Regions from separate parts of the Candidatus Nitrosoglobus terrae genome, predicted to be linked through region 1. Evidence: predicted binding sites of a transcription regulator. Region 1 holds the regulator's gene; each other region holds the start of a gene.
The links. Region 1 encodes sigma-54, which starts transcription at its own class of promoters, with help from an activator protein. Its sites were predicted from a motif close to TGGCANGNTNCNTGCTT; they were not measured.
Positions count from the first base shown of each region.

Region 1 (5,663 bases):
GTTGACGGAGTATTGACCGATGGTGGACTCCACTTTGGCAGCAATGGCCAAGAGTATAAAGTTTTTCACGCACGGGATGGTCACGGGATGAAAATGCTCCAGCATACGGGAGTTAGGATTGGAATCATTACTGGCCGAACCTCGCTAGTTGTTGACCATCGCATGAAAGATCTCGGAATAATTGATGTCTATCAAGGACAACAACCTAAGCTACCTGCTTATGAACACCTACTACAAAAATGTAAACTCCAACCCCATGAAATTGCTTATGTAGGCGATGATTTAGTGGATTTAGCCATCATGCAGCGAGTAGGGTTAGCGATTACTGTCCAAGATGCTCATCCCCTAGTCAAACAGCATGCCCATTGGATTACTCCTAACGTAGGCGGACGAGGTGCTGCTCGTGACGTCTGTGAACTCATTATGGAAGCTCAAGGCACTTTCAAAGCGTTACTGGAGAGTCATTATTAAATCAGCGCGCACTTGGGGTATTGTAGCGCTTGTACTTATCGCCACTTTAACCGCTTGGGAATTATTGCGTGAAGAACCTACATCCCAGCCCAGCCTTAATATCGATTCAAACTCACGTACTATAGATTATTTTATGGAGCAGTTTATCTCAACAGTGATAGATCAGAAAGGTTTACTTCTCTACCAATTATCAGGCGCTTATATGGCTCATTATCCCGATAACGACACTATAGATATCACTGCACCTCACATGTTGTTTTATCATCAGGTTGCAACTCCCAGCTGGGATGTTATTGCTGAGCGGGGGCTGACTAATAGCAATGGTGATGAAATTTATCTTCTGGGTAAAGTAATTATCCATCAACTTAAGGACAGCTCCCAAACCAGCCACATGAAGATATTAACTCGAGATGTACGAGTTGAGCCTGCTGCAAAATATGCTGAGACTCAGCAGCCAGCTACTTTATTAGATAATTATGGAAGAACTGATGGTATAGGCGCCAGAATCTACTTTAAAGAGGAGCGTGTAGAAATTTTATCTCAAGTTAGAGGAGACTATGCCGCAGCAGATAAGCCTTAGATTAATAATTTTTTGGCTTATTACCCAAAATCTAGCTTATGAAACTGCTTTAGCTTTCTCTAACGATTCAGGGCAACCCATTCATATTGAAGCTGATCGAGGGGAGCTAGACAACCGCAAACAGGTTGCTATTTATTATGGTAACGTACACCTTACCCAAGACAATTTACGTATTGACTCCGATACGCTTACTATTTTTTATACTCCAGAGAAAAAAATCAAGAAAGCCATTGCGGAAGGTCAGCCTGCTTGGTATCGGCAGCAATCTAATGATGATAGTGAAGATATGCGAGCTAAAGCCCTCAAAATAGAATACCATGCCGATAATGCCACTATCTATCTCTTCCAAAAAGCCCATGTTTGGCAAGGTACAAACGAGTTTACTGGAGATCGGATTGTATATGATACAGAGCACCGTATTGTCAGAGGCCAAGGCTCTAAAGCTGGATCTGGGCGTGTACACGTTACTATCCGCCCTGATGAAGTCGAACCCTCACCCAATAATTCTAACTCTACTCCTAAAAACTCAGATTCTACACCATCTCTAGCAGCTCCTCCTAAAAATCAGGTAGCCGATAATCAGCAGCTTAAAAGCGGAGAAGATCAAGGCCGTACCACAGATTGGCTGGCTTTATACGATAGCGCTAATATTAAGAGTAACCAAATAATACTTCTCCAGCCACGTACTCAAGTCACCATTATTAATCGCAAAGATGAGTGGCTCCATATCACTACGCTCATAAAAGGTGAGCTGCTAGAAGGCTGGGTCGAAAAGAAGTTTATTCGGTTACCTGAATCAAATACAGATTCTATATCCTCCTCTCCCATCCCTATAGAATCTTCTAAAAATCAGGTAGTTAAAAATCAAAAATCTGAAAGCAGGCAGGCTCAAAATCGTACCACAGATTGGCTAAATTTATACGCTAGCACTGATATTAAAAGTAACAAGGTAGCCCGTCTTCAGCCCCAGACCCAAGTCACTATTATAGATCGCAAGGATGAATGGCTCTATATCACTGCTCTTGTAGAAGGCGAGCTACTGGAAGGTTGGGCTGAGAAAAAATTTATTCAATTACCCGAAACAAGTATGAATTCTACGCACCCCTCTCCCATCCCTATAGAATCTTCTAAAAATCAGATAGTTAAAAATCAAAAAATTGAGATCGGACAAGATCGGGGTCGCACTGCAGATTGGCTAAGTTTATACGCTAGCGCTAATATTAAAAGTAACAAGGTAGCCCTTCTTCAGCCCCATACCCAAATCACCATTATAGATCGCAAAGGAGCCTGGATCTATCTCACTGCCCTCGTAGAAGGCGAGCTACTGGAAGGTTGGGCCGAAGGGAGATTTATTCAACTACTAGAGTCCAGTCAGCCGAAATAATTACATTATCCATGAGCAGACTATCAGCAGATCATCTCGCCAAGCGCTATCAATCTCGATGGGTTGTTAAAGATGTCTCTCTAGAGCTTTTAAGCGGTGAAGTTGTGGGATTATTAGGCCCAAATGGTGCAGGTAAAACGACCTGTTTTTATATGTTAGTGGGATTAATTCCATCTGATAAAGGGCTAATTTCCCTAGATCACCATGACATTACTCACTACCCTATTCATCGTCGCGCTCGTCTAGGAATCAGCTACCTTCCCCAAGAAGCTTCAGTTTTTCGTAAGCTAACCGCCGCTGACAATATTGCTGCTATAGCTGAAACTAGATCCGATCTGACAAAGCCTCAGCGCAAGGATTTAGTCGACAGTTTACTACATGAATTAAATATTATGCATGTAAAAGATACCCTAGGCATGAGTCTCTCAGGCGGGGAACGTCGACGAGTTGAGATCGCTCGTGCACTGGCAGTAGATCCACAGTTTATATTATTAGATGAGCCTTTTGCTGGCGTTGATCCTATCTCAGTACTTGATATCCAAGGTATTATTCGGCACCTCATAGCCCGCGGCATTGGCGTTTTAATTACTGATCATAATGTTCGAGAAACTCTCGGGATCTGCAAACATGCCTATATTGTTAATGCAGGGGAGGTCATTGCTAAAGGCGAGCCTCAGGAAATTCTTAATAATGAGCGGGTAAAAGAAGTTTATTTAGGATATAATTTTTATCTTTAGCTGCCTTTGTGGCACATTTATTGCTTAATATTATAGCTAATCTTGCCATAACAACAGATTTTCCAAACATGAAAACTTCTCTTCAGTTACACTTGGGGCAGCAGCTCACCATGACCCCCCAAATGCAGCAAGCAATCCGCCTGCTGCAGCTCTCCTCCCTAGAGCTACAAACTGAGATTCAGCAAACGCTAGAATCTAACCCATTACTAGAGCAAATTGAAAGCGAGGAGGATCAGGAATATTTACCCAGCCATGCTTTACAAAAAGAGTGTAATTCTGACAATAACGAATTAAACTCCTCTCTAAAAGAGGAAATTATCCCTGAAGATTTACTCTTGGATTCCAGCTGGAGCGATACTTATGATAGCGTATTGTTACTCACTTCCTCCGAGCAGGAGATCTTATCAGACTTAGCTCACCAAAAAAATAATGAAGAAACCTTGCAAGAATATCTGCTTGGGCAAGCCTATTTATCTTTTACTGATAAAAAAGATTTTACTATTGCAGCTAGCATTATTGATGCTATTAATGATGAGGGATATTTATGCGATTCTCTCACAGAAATAATGCAAGATTTACAAAAAAATATAGTGATTGATCCTAATGATGTCAAAGTAGTGCTACACCGCATACAAAATTTTGATCCCCCAGGTATTGGAGCAAGTAACCTAAGTGAATGCCTACTACTACAACTCAAGCGCTACCCACCTGATACTCTCTGGTTAGAAGACGCTAAAAAACTGATTTCTCACCACCTAGAGGCACTTAGTAAACGAGATTACGCCCAAATAATGCGGGGAATGAAATTATCCGAACAGGATCTACTCGCGACTATTCGCTTAATTCAAACGCTTAACCCTCGTCCAGGAAATAAAATACAAGCCAATAGAGTAGAATATATAGTACCTGATATCTATGTTACTAAACGTGGTAATGGCCGCTGGGAAGTTGAGCTTAATCCTGACATAGTACCCACCCTCAGAGTGAATAATTATTATGCTAATCTTATTAAACGCGCGGATAGTAGTTTCACTAACAGCTACCTTAAAAACCAGCTCCAAGAAGCCCGTTGGTTTTTAAAAAGCCTGCATAATCGTAATGAAACGCTACTTAAGACCGCTTGCTGCATTATCGATCGTCAGCAAGCATTCTTAGAATATGGCGATAAAGCTATGCAACCTTTAGTTTTACATGATATCGCTAAGGCAATTTCTATGCATGAATCAACTATCTCTCGCGTGACTACTAACAAGTACATATATACCCCCCAAGGAATTTATGAGCTGAAGCATTTCTTCTCTAACCACGTGGCTTCACAAAATGGTAAGGAATGTTCTGCAACAGCTATTCGCGCAATCATTAAAAAACTCATTGCAGTAGAAGATCCCCGCAACCCCCTAAGCGATGACAAAATTGCGCAAAACCTAGCTAAGCAAGGAATTAAAGTAGCGCGGCGTACTATTGCTAAATATCGAGAGTTCCTAAATATATCCACCTCTCATGAGCGAAAACGTTTAATCTAACCTGCTATAAACAATAGGAGTAGTTATGCAAATAAATATTACTGGTCACCATATCGAAGTCACTCAAGCGTTACGTCATTACGTAGAAAATAAATGCCAGCGCTTAGAGCGTCACTTCGATCAATTGTCTAGTATTCATGTAGTACTTAGCGTTGAAAAAACAAGGAAAAAGGCTGAAGCAACCTTGCACCTTGGAGGGGTTAGCGTGTTTGCTTCATCTGAAGATGAGGATATGTATGCGGCTATAGATAATCTAGTTGATAAATTACACCGACAGACTAAAAAACAACGAGATAAACTCAACGATCATCATCGTAGTGAGGGGATAGAAGAAAAAAATAAATAAAGAATTATACAGAAAGCACATGCGAGTTACCGAGATCCTAGTTCCTCAAAAAATTGCTATTGGCGCTACTGCCAGCAGCAAGAAGCGAGTATTAGAGCAACTTAGCGAGTTACTGGCGCACGGTGCAGATGACGTAGACTCAAAAGAAATCTTTGAACGTTTACTTGCTAGGGAACGTCTTGGAAGTACTAGCCTTGGGAAAGGAGTCGCTATTCCCCATGCCCGTATAAGTAGTAGTCAATACCCTTTAGTTGCATTTATGCGTCTAGAACAAGGAATTGATTTTGATGCCATAGATCAGCAGCCAATAGACCTATTTTTTGCCTTACTCGTCCCTGAAGAGTCAACAGAAACTCACTTACAACTACTCTCCCAATTAGCAGCAATATTTCGTAACCATAAGCTACGGGACCATTTACGAGATGCTAAAGATCCAAATACTTTGCTAGAAGCCCTGAAAAAATGGGAACAAACCACAACAGTCAATAACATTATTAATCATTAAGCGAGCTCATACGAAATGGATTCCCCTAGCCAAAGCAGCGCAATAGGCCATGGGGTACTGCTAGTGATTTTTAACTTAGGAGTCCTATTAACTGGAGAAAGCGGTATTGGCAAAAGT
Region 1 is NZ_AP014836.1:1,764,573-1,770,235, forward strand. Features, by position in the region: gene kdsC (3-deoxy-manno-octulosonate-8-phosphatase KdsC) at 1-471, shown strand, start outside; gene lptC (LPS export ABC transporter periplasmic protein LptC) at 404-1,051, shown strand; gene lptA (lipopolysaccharide transport periplasmic protein LptA) at 1,029-2,435, shown strand; gene lptB (LPS export ABC transporter ATP-binding protein) at 2,447-3,172, shown strand; gene TAO_RS08375 (RNA polymerase factor sigma-54) at 3,241-4,695, shown strand; gene hpf (ribosome hibernation-promoting factor, HPF/YfiA family) at 4,721-5,041, shown strand; gene TAO_RS08385 (PTS sugar transporter subunit IIA) at 5,061-5,546, shown strand; gene TAO_RS08390 (HPr kinase/phosphorylase-related protein) at 5,562-5,663, shown strand, end outside.

Region 2 (5,663 bases), 860 kb from region 1:
TAGCTTCTCCATATCCAAATACTAAAATAATGCCTAAAATTATAGTGGGTAAAAGCAAAAAAATAGATTGTTTAACAATGGGAGTCATATGAAATTTTACTACTGTTATAACTATAACGTCTAAAAGGGCTTATTTACCTATGCAGCCTATTATAGTTATCGACTAACCTAATTGAATATATGATTTTAAACCCCTCCCTGAGTTAAAAATGATTAATCAGGAGGCTATTTGTTTGGCTAAAGTCAAGAGTTTATTTTAAATACTCACAAACTTATCCCGTGGGTGATGAATTGGATTTAATCCCTAGACGATAGGGTATTTATTTTTGCTATAGTTTATAACTATTTGATTTTATTTAATTTATTATAACTGTATATTTTATCACCAAATTGTTATGAAGCTTGTTGCTGCATGGCTTACAACCATTAAATTTTGTGTTATCCACAGAGTTATCCACAATTTTTGTGGATAACTCCCTTAACCCTAGTATCCTCGCGCTGTATCCAGCTAAAGGTATTAAAATAAGCCTAGCGTTACGCTTTAAAAACTTAGTGGGTAATGTTTAACCAAGAGATCCACTCATGAAACAGGGCTTTTTCTAGCGCTGCGGCCACTGATCGAGGCTGAAGGGTAGGCTGGAATACCCGCTCTCCCGCTAAAGTGAGGGCATGGCCTCCCGCCTCACTCAGTATTAAACTACCGGCGGCATAATCCCAGAGTTTTTGCCGGCCATGAAGATAAACATGGCCACGACCAGCGGCTATCCAACACCAATCTAAGGCCACGGATCCTAAACTGCGTTGAGAACTGTAAGGGGGATTTGTGGCTAAGCGGGCAGCTAGATCAGAAGGCAAGCGTTTAAGATCCACCAGTCCAATACCGCTTTGCAATGAAGAAATAGGGCGGTGCTGTCCTAGGGGTTTTCCATTAAGCTGTACCCCTTGGCCTTTTTGGGCGCTAAAACATTCGTTGCGTAGCGGATCATACACGATTCCTAATACTACTTGCTGCTTTAAAATCAAGGCCAAGGAAACGCTGAAACAAGGTATCCCAGCAGCAAAGTTACGGGTGCCATCTAGGGGATCTAGACACCAGACTCCTTGATCCGTATTTTCTAATAGCCGGTGTTGGGCTTCTTGTTCCATCTCCTCACTGAGAAACGCAAACTGAGGCCAATGGGTGGTAAGGGCTTGCTCGATCTGATTTTGCATCGCTAAATCCGCCTCGGTAAGTAGGCTGCCGTCTGCTTTCCATTGGCTTTTAACGGTAGCAAACCGAGGTAAGAGTTGCTCTTGAGCAATGCCCACAATCATCTGGCTGAGTTGTTCTAAATTAGGATACATAAGCATTGATTTACTCCTAGGATAGTTAAGAAAATAAGCCCTTTCTCATATTGTTGTCATTATGTATTCTACGAGGTAGCCTTTGATTTAAAAGCTTTTAAAGGAGAGATTATGACGGGGATTATAATTGCCGTGGCGATACATGTGCTGGCTGTTATCTGGTGGATTGGGGGCTTAGCGTTTGTATCGTGTTCATTTTTGCCCGCCTTGCGCCAGGGTGCGTTTGGCTCGCAGCAGGACGCATTCCGTGCGGTTGAACGCCGCTTTGGATTACAGGCCCGCGTTGCCATATTGCTGGTGGGGGCTTCCGGCTTGTATATGGTGGCGATACAGCACTGGTGGCCTTTATTCGGGATGGCAAAATTCTGGTGGCTAAGCGGAATGTTTGCCTACTGGCTATTATTCATGGTGATGCTATTTATCCTCGGTCCCAGCGGGGTGCTAAAAAAGATCATGAAGGGTTCCGGCGGGGACGAAGCGCGAGCATGGCAACGAATGCATCATATGCATCTTGTGCTGCTGCTGATCGGTATTGTGATTATTATCGGGGGATTGATGGGTAATCATAGCCTCTAGGAGTTCTCATTAAGATAATGATTGGGAGTTATATGTATGCACCCCATTATAGCCGCCGTGGGTTTGCTCTGTTTAAGCAACCTATTTATGACCTTTGCATGGTATGCTCACCTTAAAACGTTAAATCACCAGCCGTGGATTATTGCAGCCCTTGTCAGCTGGGGCATTGCCTTCTTTGAATATTTATTACAAGTCCCCGCCAATCGGCTGGGGTATACAGTTTTAAGTGTTAGCCAGCTTAAAATTTTACAAGAAGTCATTACCCTATCTGTCTTTGTTCCTTTTGCCTTATTTTATCTCCATGAACCGTTAAAACGGGATTACCTATGGGCAGCGTTATGTATGCTGGGAGCCGTGTATTTCATGTTTAGAGAATCTAGCTAAGTTTTCATTTAGGCTTTCCACCGTGTCAAAAAACTTAACACCTGCCTAATCGTAAGATCCAAGCTTCATTCAAACTGATGATAAATTTATAAATTATTGATTTTAGGTTAAATATTTAAAAGACGAGCCTTTTATCCCCCTCATCAAGAGAATCAAACCCCTTGAGATAGAACCCATTAAGTGTCATTAATTTTTACATTTTTGAAGATAAAAGATAAAAGATAAAAGATAAATTTTAATTTATCTCATTGAATTTAAAGCTAAAATAAATAAAGGCACGAATATTGCTAGAAACCTTAATGATGGGAATAGCTTTCTCCCTGATATAGGGCTATTCCCATCAAAACACTTAAAAACTAAGAACAGAGGTTTTATATCGTGCTAATTTTTAAAATTAAGAACGAGAATGTAAAGAATATTGATGTAATGACTAAAGTGAGCTTTCAGCTTAAGGGGCTTTTAACTGCCAGTATAATTTTACTAGGGTTCATCACTACCCCCAATGCTTACGCGGTGCCTTCTTATGTGGCGGAGATTATGTTCTTCAATTCGGTTGGATTTAACGGTGCTATTGGGATTACGGATAAGAACAAAGTGATAGGTAATGGACATCACAATAGCTACGTTGGCCCTCTATATTATCCTGGAGGTGATAGTTCGCCAACTATAGGTGTGGAGAATATCTACCATGATGAGGGTCTAACGATCAATGGTAGTGGTTACGTTAAAGGTGAAATATATGAGCTTGGCCTTCCCGTTATTTTCTATGGTGGCGAGGATATCTTCTATGGCAAAAACAGTGCAGGCCAGTATCATGAATACATCCTTAATTACAGTAACCTCAATCCCGCTCAGGGCATCAGCGGTAGCGAACTAATAGAAGCAGATACGGGAGAATTGGTGCCTTTTAAGGAGATCACTGATTTTAGCTATGCCCCTTCAATCCATTTTAGTCCGGATGAAAATGATCAAGGGCAGCGGATAGCCACAGTAGATGGTGTCGCTACCCTGTATGATAAGGGTATTGCCTATAATATTACGGATCTGATTAGTAATAAACTGGATACAGGAGCGGCTCCTTATTATGACGGTCTCAGCTATAGCATTACACGCTTTTATGATCCTATTTACATCAATAATAATGGCTGGATATTAGGCCAAGTAGATCTAAAATTGAGTGACGGAACACCATATTCAGATGCAAATCGGTTTGTAATACTCAAGCCAGTAGATGTGCCCCTACCCTCAAGCCTAGCGCTGTTAGGGTTAGGGGTGGGGCTATTGGGGGTGATGGGTCGACGCGCGGCCAGTCAATCTCTTTAATCTACTTCAATGATATTTTGAAGTGGCTATTCCCGATTGATCGTCACGCGATCAGTCGGGATTTTATACAGTTTACTAAACGTATGAAGTATTTCTCTCAAGCTTGCGAAAATAATAAGCAGCCTATTTTGGAAATTCTTAAAAGAGTGCTTAAAGGTTGCCATCAGGTGCTGGAAATAGGGAGCGGATCAGGTCAGCATGCGGTGTATTTTGGTAAGCAGTTACCCCATCTAACATGGCAGCCTACGGAGACTCTGGAAGGGATAGCGATACTAAAAGAAAATTTAGTAAGCCTTTCTGCTCCAAGCAATGTGTTAACGCCTCTAGTGTTAGATGTAAATCAGCCGCTATGGCCGCTGGACTCGGTGGCAAATATATTCAGCGCCAATACGTTACATATCTTAGCTTGGGAAGAGGTGGAGTTGTTTTTTAAGGGGGTAGGTGCGCTGCTAAAACCCAAGGGCTTACTGTGTGTATATGGGCCGTTTCGTTATCAGGGAAACTATACGAGCTTGAGTAATGCTGAATTTGATTCTTGGTTAAAAGCCCAAGACGTTGAGCGGGGTATTCGTGATTTTGAAGCGGTAAACACGTTAGCAGAGGAACAGGGGTTAGAGCTAAAAGAGGATTATGCTATGCCCGCCAACAATCAGTTTTTGATTTGGCAGCGATCCGAAAAGATAAATTCCTAACCCCAATTTTTGGGTAGATTAAAAATACTTATTGCTGAGATAACCGCCGTTTCTGGACAGCATCTGCAAATTGATAGAGTAATTCCTCGCTTTCTTCCCAACCCATACAAGAATCGGTAATACTTTGTCCATAAATTAGGGGGGTATCAGGAACAATATCTTGACGGCCAGCTACTAAATGACTTTCTAGCATAATCCCAATAATGCGTTTATCGCCGACTGCAATCTGCCCCACAATATTTTCGGCCACTAAAATTTGCCGCTTAGGGTCTTTACCGCTATTACCATGACTACAGTCAATCATCACTTGGGGGAGAAGCCCAGCCTGAATGAGCTTAGTAGCGGCTTCATCTATGCTTTCTGGATCATAATTGGGTTGCTTACCGCCCCGTAGGATGAGATGGCAATCCGGATTTCCTGTAGTGGAGAAGATAGCAGAATGCCCAGCTTTAGTGACCGAGAGAAAATGATGAGGTCGTGAGGCTGAGATAATCGCGGCGGTGGCTACATCCAGATTACCGTTAGTAGCGTTTTTAAACCCAACGGGACAGGATAGGCCAGAGGCTAGCTCTCGATGTACTTGGCTTTCAATGGTACGTGCCCCTATGGCTCCCCATGAAATCAGATCAGTCATGTATTGGGGGCTAATTAAGTCTAAATATTCAGTACCGGCTGGGATTCCAGCGGTGGCTAAATCCAATAACAGCTTACGAGCTAGGTGTAGTCCTTCATTGATCTGAAAGCTACCATCTAAATAAGGATCGTTGATAAATCCTTTCCATCCCACGGTAGAGCGCGGTTTTTCAAAATAAACCCGCATCACAATGAGCAAGTCATTGGTAAGTTTATTAATCAGTATTTTCAGCCTTTTGGCGTACTCCCATGCAGCTTTAGGATCGTGAATAGAACAAGGACCCACTATCACTAACAGACGGTCATCGTTTCCATTGAGTATTTCCTGAATGGATCGTCGCGTTTGATAGACTGTCTCTGAAGCCTTCTGGCTAATAGGTAACGCTTCTTGGAGCTGGGCGGGTGGAATCACCTCTTTTAGGTCTTTAATTCGGAGATTTTCAGTAGGAAAATTCATTGGCATTTACGTCTACTAGTTACTATAAATTTTGATATTATGAAATGGTTAGAGCAAATACGCCTGCTTTAATAATATTATGAGTACATAATCAGGAATTAAAAACTTAGGCTTTATTCGTATCTCAATTTTGGTCAATTTTAAATGCTCTTCATTTTAATACATCGCTAACTGTAAAAAATTCAGACTTGCTGGAAGGTAACACGGCAGTATTACCAGTATTCTGTATACTTTTTAGGTTAGCATCCGCTAAT
Region 2 is NZ_AP014836.1:902,271-907,933, forward strand. Features, by position in the region: gene TAO_RS04395 (glutaminyl-peptide cyclotransferase) at 1-88, opposite strand, end outside; gene TAO_RS04400 (inositol monophosphatase family protein) at 550-1,344, opposite strand; gene TAO_RS04405 (hypothetical protein) at 1,456-1,920, shown strand; gene TAO_RS04410 (DMT family protein) at 1,957-2,304, shown strand; gene TAO_RS04415 (PEP-CTERM sorting domain-containing protein) at 2,683-3,627, shown strand; gene TAO_RS04420 (DUF938 domain-containing protein) at 3,645-4,319, shown strand; gene TAO_RS04425 (3-deoxy-7-phosphoheptulonate synthase) at 4,348-5,409, opposite strand.
Region 2: a site for sigma-54 is predicted at 2,578-2,594, ahead of TAO_RS04415 (PEP-CTERM sorting domain-containing protein). Genes of this name have one in related genera too.

Region 3 (5,663 bases), 1.5 Mb from region 1:
ATTCAATACGGGCATATTATTAGACAAAAAAGGGGATTTAATCCTTCACTACCATAAGCAATTTTTAACTACGCATGATCAGAATTGGTTTACCTTTGGGGAACGGGGATTTCCAGTAGTGGCCACGGAACTGGGTAAATTAGGCATGATGATCTGTTTTGATGGCCGCATACCGGAAATCCCCCGTTGTACAGCCCTTAATGGAGCACAGGTTATTGTTGATATGGCAAATTTCTTCCTCATTGACCAAGCTGAGACATGGCGACCCGCGCGGGCTTATGAGAACGGTGTCTGGATTTGTGCAGCCTCAAAATCTGGCCAAGAACGCTCTATCCACTACCCTGGGGGTAGCATGATCATTGACCCTAAGGGAAATTTACATGCTCAGATTCCATGGGATACTCATGGGTTAGCAGTGAGCGAGATTGATCCTACGCTAGCGGATAATAAACACTTAGGTCTTGGGGCGGATAGATTTGCCGATCGCCGCCCCGATACTTATACCGTCTTAACTAAGCCCTATAAGGAAACGGCAGTCGCTAACATTAATGAAGAAGCCATCATTCCCAGTAAGGCCGTGTTTAATATGGCCGCCGTACAAAGCCATGTCTGCGAAACACAGCCAACTACCTTAGATCAGGTGGCAACCCAAACCATGTACGCCGCCCAATTTGGAATTCGGCTCATCGTATTACCTGAATATGTTGCCTCACCTAATTGGCGTATTGATGCTGCAGAAGCTCAAAGGCTTGCGGATCTCAATGCTGAGTTAGTCAGGACATTTTCTATCCTATGCAAAGAAAATAAGTGTGCCGTATTGGTGCCCAATGTGGAAAAGATAGATGGAAAGCTCTATCCAACTTCCTTTTTAATTGGCCCCGAGGGTAAAACCATCCTATCCTATCGCAAGGTGCATCTATTCGCCGATGAGCGAAAATGGGCCACAGCTGGTAGTGAATATCCCGTGGCTAATACTCCATTTGGTCGAATTGGGATAATCATGGGATATGATTCTATGTTCTCAGAAGCCGCCCGCTGCTTAGGGGTCAATGGCGCTGATGTCATCTTATGGCCGGCACGATTACAAAATCGCAATGAGCGCCGATATCTTGCCCTAACGCTAGCGGTAGATAACCGATGTGCACTCATTCTTGCTAATCGTATTGATGCCCCTTATAGCGCTGGAAGTCTGGTAGTTCCCCCTTCACAATTCCCAACATGGGATGTTGAAGCTGTTACTGAGTTCTTTACCGAAATGCATAAGGTAGTGTTTGATGTGGTTGAGCTGGCGGCTACAAGGCAAAAAAACCTAATGAGTAATGTACATATGTTCGCTAATCGTATTCCTAAAACCTATGGGCCTTTAGTTGAGAAACGCTAAATTATGGGTAAATTGTTAAATTTTAAATAATCCAAGCATAAAAGGCACGAGTCAACATTCTAGATCTCGTGCCTTATTCCCGCTGCGCTATGCTGTTACAGCGACTCAAAATATATTCACATCTCATTGCCTACCCTGCATCGGCTAGGCATAAAAAAGCTTGGAATCATTAATCCAATTAAACCAACCCCAAAAAGCGCAAACGCAGAAGGCTCTGGAATCGAGGTAAGCCGACTCATTGATACGTTTGCCAATACAGCCATTGGGTGCGCTTTATAGGTATCACTCATGGCTTGTAAATTCAGATAGGCTTGGTTTGATCCAGCTGTAATCTGGACTGTCGTATGCTGCCAACCGGTAAACTCTCCATTAGAAGTCGTTAGCGTTTGAGTATTTTGAGTGTTCTTACCTAACGAGACTTTCAGAAAACTTGAGGCATCAGCTGATGATCCGCTACTCTGAGTGGGTGTACTACTCTGAGTGGGTGTACTACTCTGAGTGGGTGTACTACTCTGAGCGGGTATACTACTCTGAGTAGGTGTACTACTCTGAGTAGGTGCGCTGCTCTTCTGAGTCTGCGTAAGCCCCCAGTCAAAACTTACTTGATAAGTGGCACCAGGGGTTAAATTCGTAAAGTGCTGGTAAATAGTCGCTCCACCCATTAGGGTGTCGGTATATACTGAAGAACCGCCGCTAAGACCCACAAAAGCGCCACTATCTGTATTTGGCGGCGCCGTAACTGCAGACAGTGGATCTAAACCTACTCGACCCGCCGGAGTTTCACTTGTAGCTTGAGCGGCATTTGGATACCAGATGCCATCTCCCCAGCCCCCCTGCCATCCCTTAATGAAATCTCCATAAGCATTGGTCTGAGTACCATATTGAGCAGAGCCGGTAATATTCTGAGTGACTTGCGAAAAATCACCATTTACTAGTAAATTTGCTGGTGTTGCCTGAGCAGTACCGATAGAAACTACGGCTAAGGGCATCACAGCGTACATCATTGCTAAACGCATCTGTATACTCCTATTTATAATTTTACTTATCTAATACAGATAGATATGCAATTTTTATGCCCTTATATTTTATTTTATAAAAATCAATATATTATGATTCTATACCAAGCAGTTGCTGTAAAAAAAATTAACAAAAAACAAAGATAATCATATCCATATTCTTTACACTTCATAGTAAACCTCCCTACCTCCAGCTACAATCGGCCAAGAAGCTATTAAATATTGTCAATAATCTTGACAATTTTATATTAGGCATAAAAAAAATCTATTACCAAAAAATAATAGGCCAAGATCAACTGGTGATAAGAAAATCTCGTTAACAAGCACGAGCACTAATAATTGACACGAATCCCAATTTCTGCTCCTCGTCCTGCTTCGGGTGCAAAGTTACGTAGATAGGAAGTAGAATTACGGATATTTTGATTAAGCAGGTTGGTTCCTCTAGCGAACGCTAATAGCTGGATATCCTGGCCAGCTTTCACTTGATACTGCGCGCCAAGATTTAACAGTATATAACCGGGGGTTGGCGCTTCAAACTGGCCGGCATGTTTCTGCGTTTCGGCACGAGTTAATCGCACATTACTAGAAAATTTAGCCTTAGCATAATCTAATTGTAATCCATAACGCAGCGGCGGCATTCGGGGTATATCAGCACCATGGGTAAATTGGCCTCGGGTATAGTCGCTAAATAAAGTCAGCTTAATTGCCCCCTGATGATTTTCCATCACTGGGAAAATCAGCTTACCTTCAAAGCCTTTAAATACGGCATTGGCTTGGCTAGTAACCACCACGGGAGGACAAAGGGTGTCCATAGGACAGGGATCTCCTTCTTCAGTTACAAACTGGCCATTACGCTGCTGGGTAATATAATCACTAGCCCAATTCTGAAAGAGATCAATCTCAGCTTGCATCCAATCCGATTGAAAATGATAGCCCAGATCTAAATTGTGAAAGGTCTCAGTCGTAAGGTTAGGATTCCCTAACTCAAAACTACGGGTAGCATCATGAAAGCCATTAAATAATAATTCTTGTACTTGAGGTGATCGTTGTGAACGCGTGAATGCTAAACTCAAGTTGTGCTGATCATTAATTTCCCATAGCCCAGAGGCCGAAAAACTCACTGGCGTATAATTAAAGCTAGATGAGCCTTTAGCATCAGGGGCAATCCTATCATTTTCCACTCGCAGACCTAGCTGATAGCTCAGCGCTCCTAGATCAAAATTCTCTACCACAAATAAGCCAAAGTTGTTAATTTGAGAATGGGGAATAAGAATATCGCCATCTGATTTATCAATAGCGCTAAAATCACTGGCAATACCGTGAAAACCCACTACTCCATGCAGCAGTCCAATAGGCTGATGGGTCAGCTCTACCCGACCTTCATAAGTTTTATTAGCAAAAAAATCGCTGACAATGTTATTAGTAATTTCGGCATGCTGGTAATCGGTATAACCTAAACGCATGACTAGAGATTGGGCAAAGCTAACAGGATTGTCTAGCTTACTTTTAAAATCATATCTATTTTGCTGTAAATGAATACGGGTAATATCATCACCTGTGCCATTGATCGGAATACCGTAATCATTAAACAAATGATTCACAGAAGCCCCAGCAAAACCTATATCGCCTATCCAAGAAAATCCAGCCGATCCGCTGATAGCGGTTCCTCGCGAATTAGGCAGTACGCCTTTAGAATTTTCTAACTGTGCCGGCAGTGTAGGATCGCTAAAACGAGCAGCAGCCTCATCAATCGCTTGGCCTCCAATCACCATATTGCCATGATCTCGATAAAATCCATCCAAGTGAATCGCTATTGGCCCCTGCCCACCCTCTATTTTCGCCACGGTTGCAGTCTCATTAGTGGTACTATCATAGCGCTGCTCTATAGCCCCTCCCAATCGGTGTTTCAGCATATCCTCTGGAATACGGTTACTGATAACGTTCACTGCGCCACCCATGGCACCGCTACCATAAAGTAAAGTAGCTTCTGGCCCTCGTAATACTTCGATCCGATCAGCCAATAAAGGCTCAGTACTTACAGCATGATCAGGGCTGATCGAAGAGGCATCGTTACTACCAATATCATCATCTAGCACCCTCACCCGCGGCCCGCTCTGGCCTCGGATCATGGGTCTACCCACACCAGGACCAAAAGATTGATTAGCAACACCTAGCTCCTGCTCTAAAGTCTTACCGATGGTATCTCCTATCTTCAGGCGCAAATCATCACCTTTTAGTACAGTCGTTGGCACTCTAATTTTTAAACTTTCTTCTTGTATAGGAGCCGTTACTGTTACGGGTTCTAATTCCTTCGCTGGCTGCTGTTCTGCGTACGCCGGCAGAAAAATAATGCTGGTAGCAAGCGCAAAAAAAAAATAAGTACGTTATGCATGACTCGTATAGCTTTCCCTTATTTTTATAGTATATGTTATATCATAACATATTAAGGTAATGCTTTTTTGTGAAGCACAGCAAATTTTAGCGATTAAAAGGTCATGTTTAGATTTAAGGCACCAAACTCAGCGTAAGTAAAAAATGGAGCGTTACACTCATACTCCAGCAGTATTTTAATACAGCAGCTTTGGGTTTAAGAATTAAGATAGATGCTACTGCAAGTGCAATAGCTTTACATTAAGCGTACCCTTAAATAAATATTTACATAAAATTTAGCTTACAAAGCCTGGGCCTTTCTTTACAGTCATGAAAGCACGCTTATTGTTCAATTTATGGCCTACTAGAGCATTCTAAAATAAATGCTCAATAATCCTCTATTATTGAGCGTTTGTTTATGCTTGGTTACTACAGATAGTAGTGTGGGAAGATTTTTATCCTAGTAAAAAATCCTATTTTTGGTTTCGTCTATTGCTATTGGTAACGATACCGAGAATAATGAGACCCGTAGAGAATAGTAAGAGTACTGAAGGGTTATCGATAGTAGTAGAGGCCAGACTGTTAACAAGCTGAGCCATACTGTGTCCTAGAATAAGGTCGCCGCTAATCAACGTTGGAAGCCCCATAATACTTGATCCATTGAGCTTTAAATCCAGTGCATTGACAGTAATGCTGTCTGCAGTTTGAAATTGTTCATTAAGGATTAAACTAGCGTTTGTGATACCGAAGGTACTTAGATCTATTATTGTATTGGGCGCTATAGGAGCCATGGAATTGATGAGTGCATGACCCAGTACATTCACATTCTCTATAGCCGTGTTTCCGTTAAGTGCTAGATGGCCATTGATATTAATAGCGGATGCATTCAAAGTCAT
Region 3 is NZ_AP014836.1:261,329-266,991, reverse strand. Features, by position in the region: gene TAO_RS01280 (carbon-nitrogen hydrolase family protein) at 1-1,381, shown strand, start outside; gene TAO_RS09540 (PEP-CTERM sorting domain-containing protein) at 1,498-2,397, opposite strand; gene TAO_RS01270 (TonB-dependent receptor) at 2,730-4,649, opposite strand; gene TAO_RS01265 (choice-of-anchor P family protein) at 5,241-5,663, opposite strand, start outside.
Region 3: a site for sigma-54 is predicted at 2,443-2,459, ahead of TAO_RS09540 (PEP-CTERM sorting domain-containing protein). Genes of this name have one in related genera too.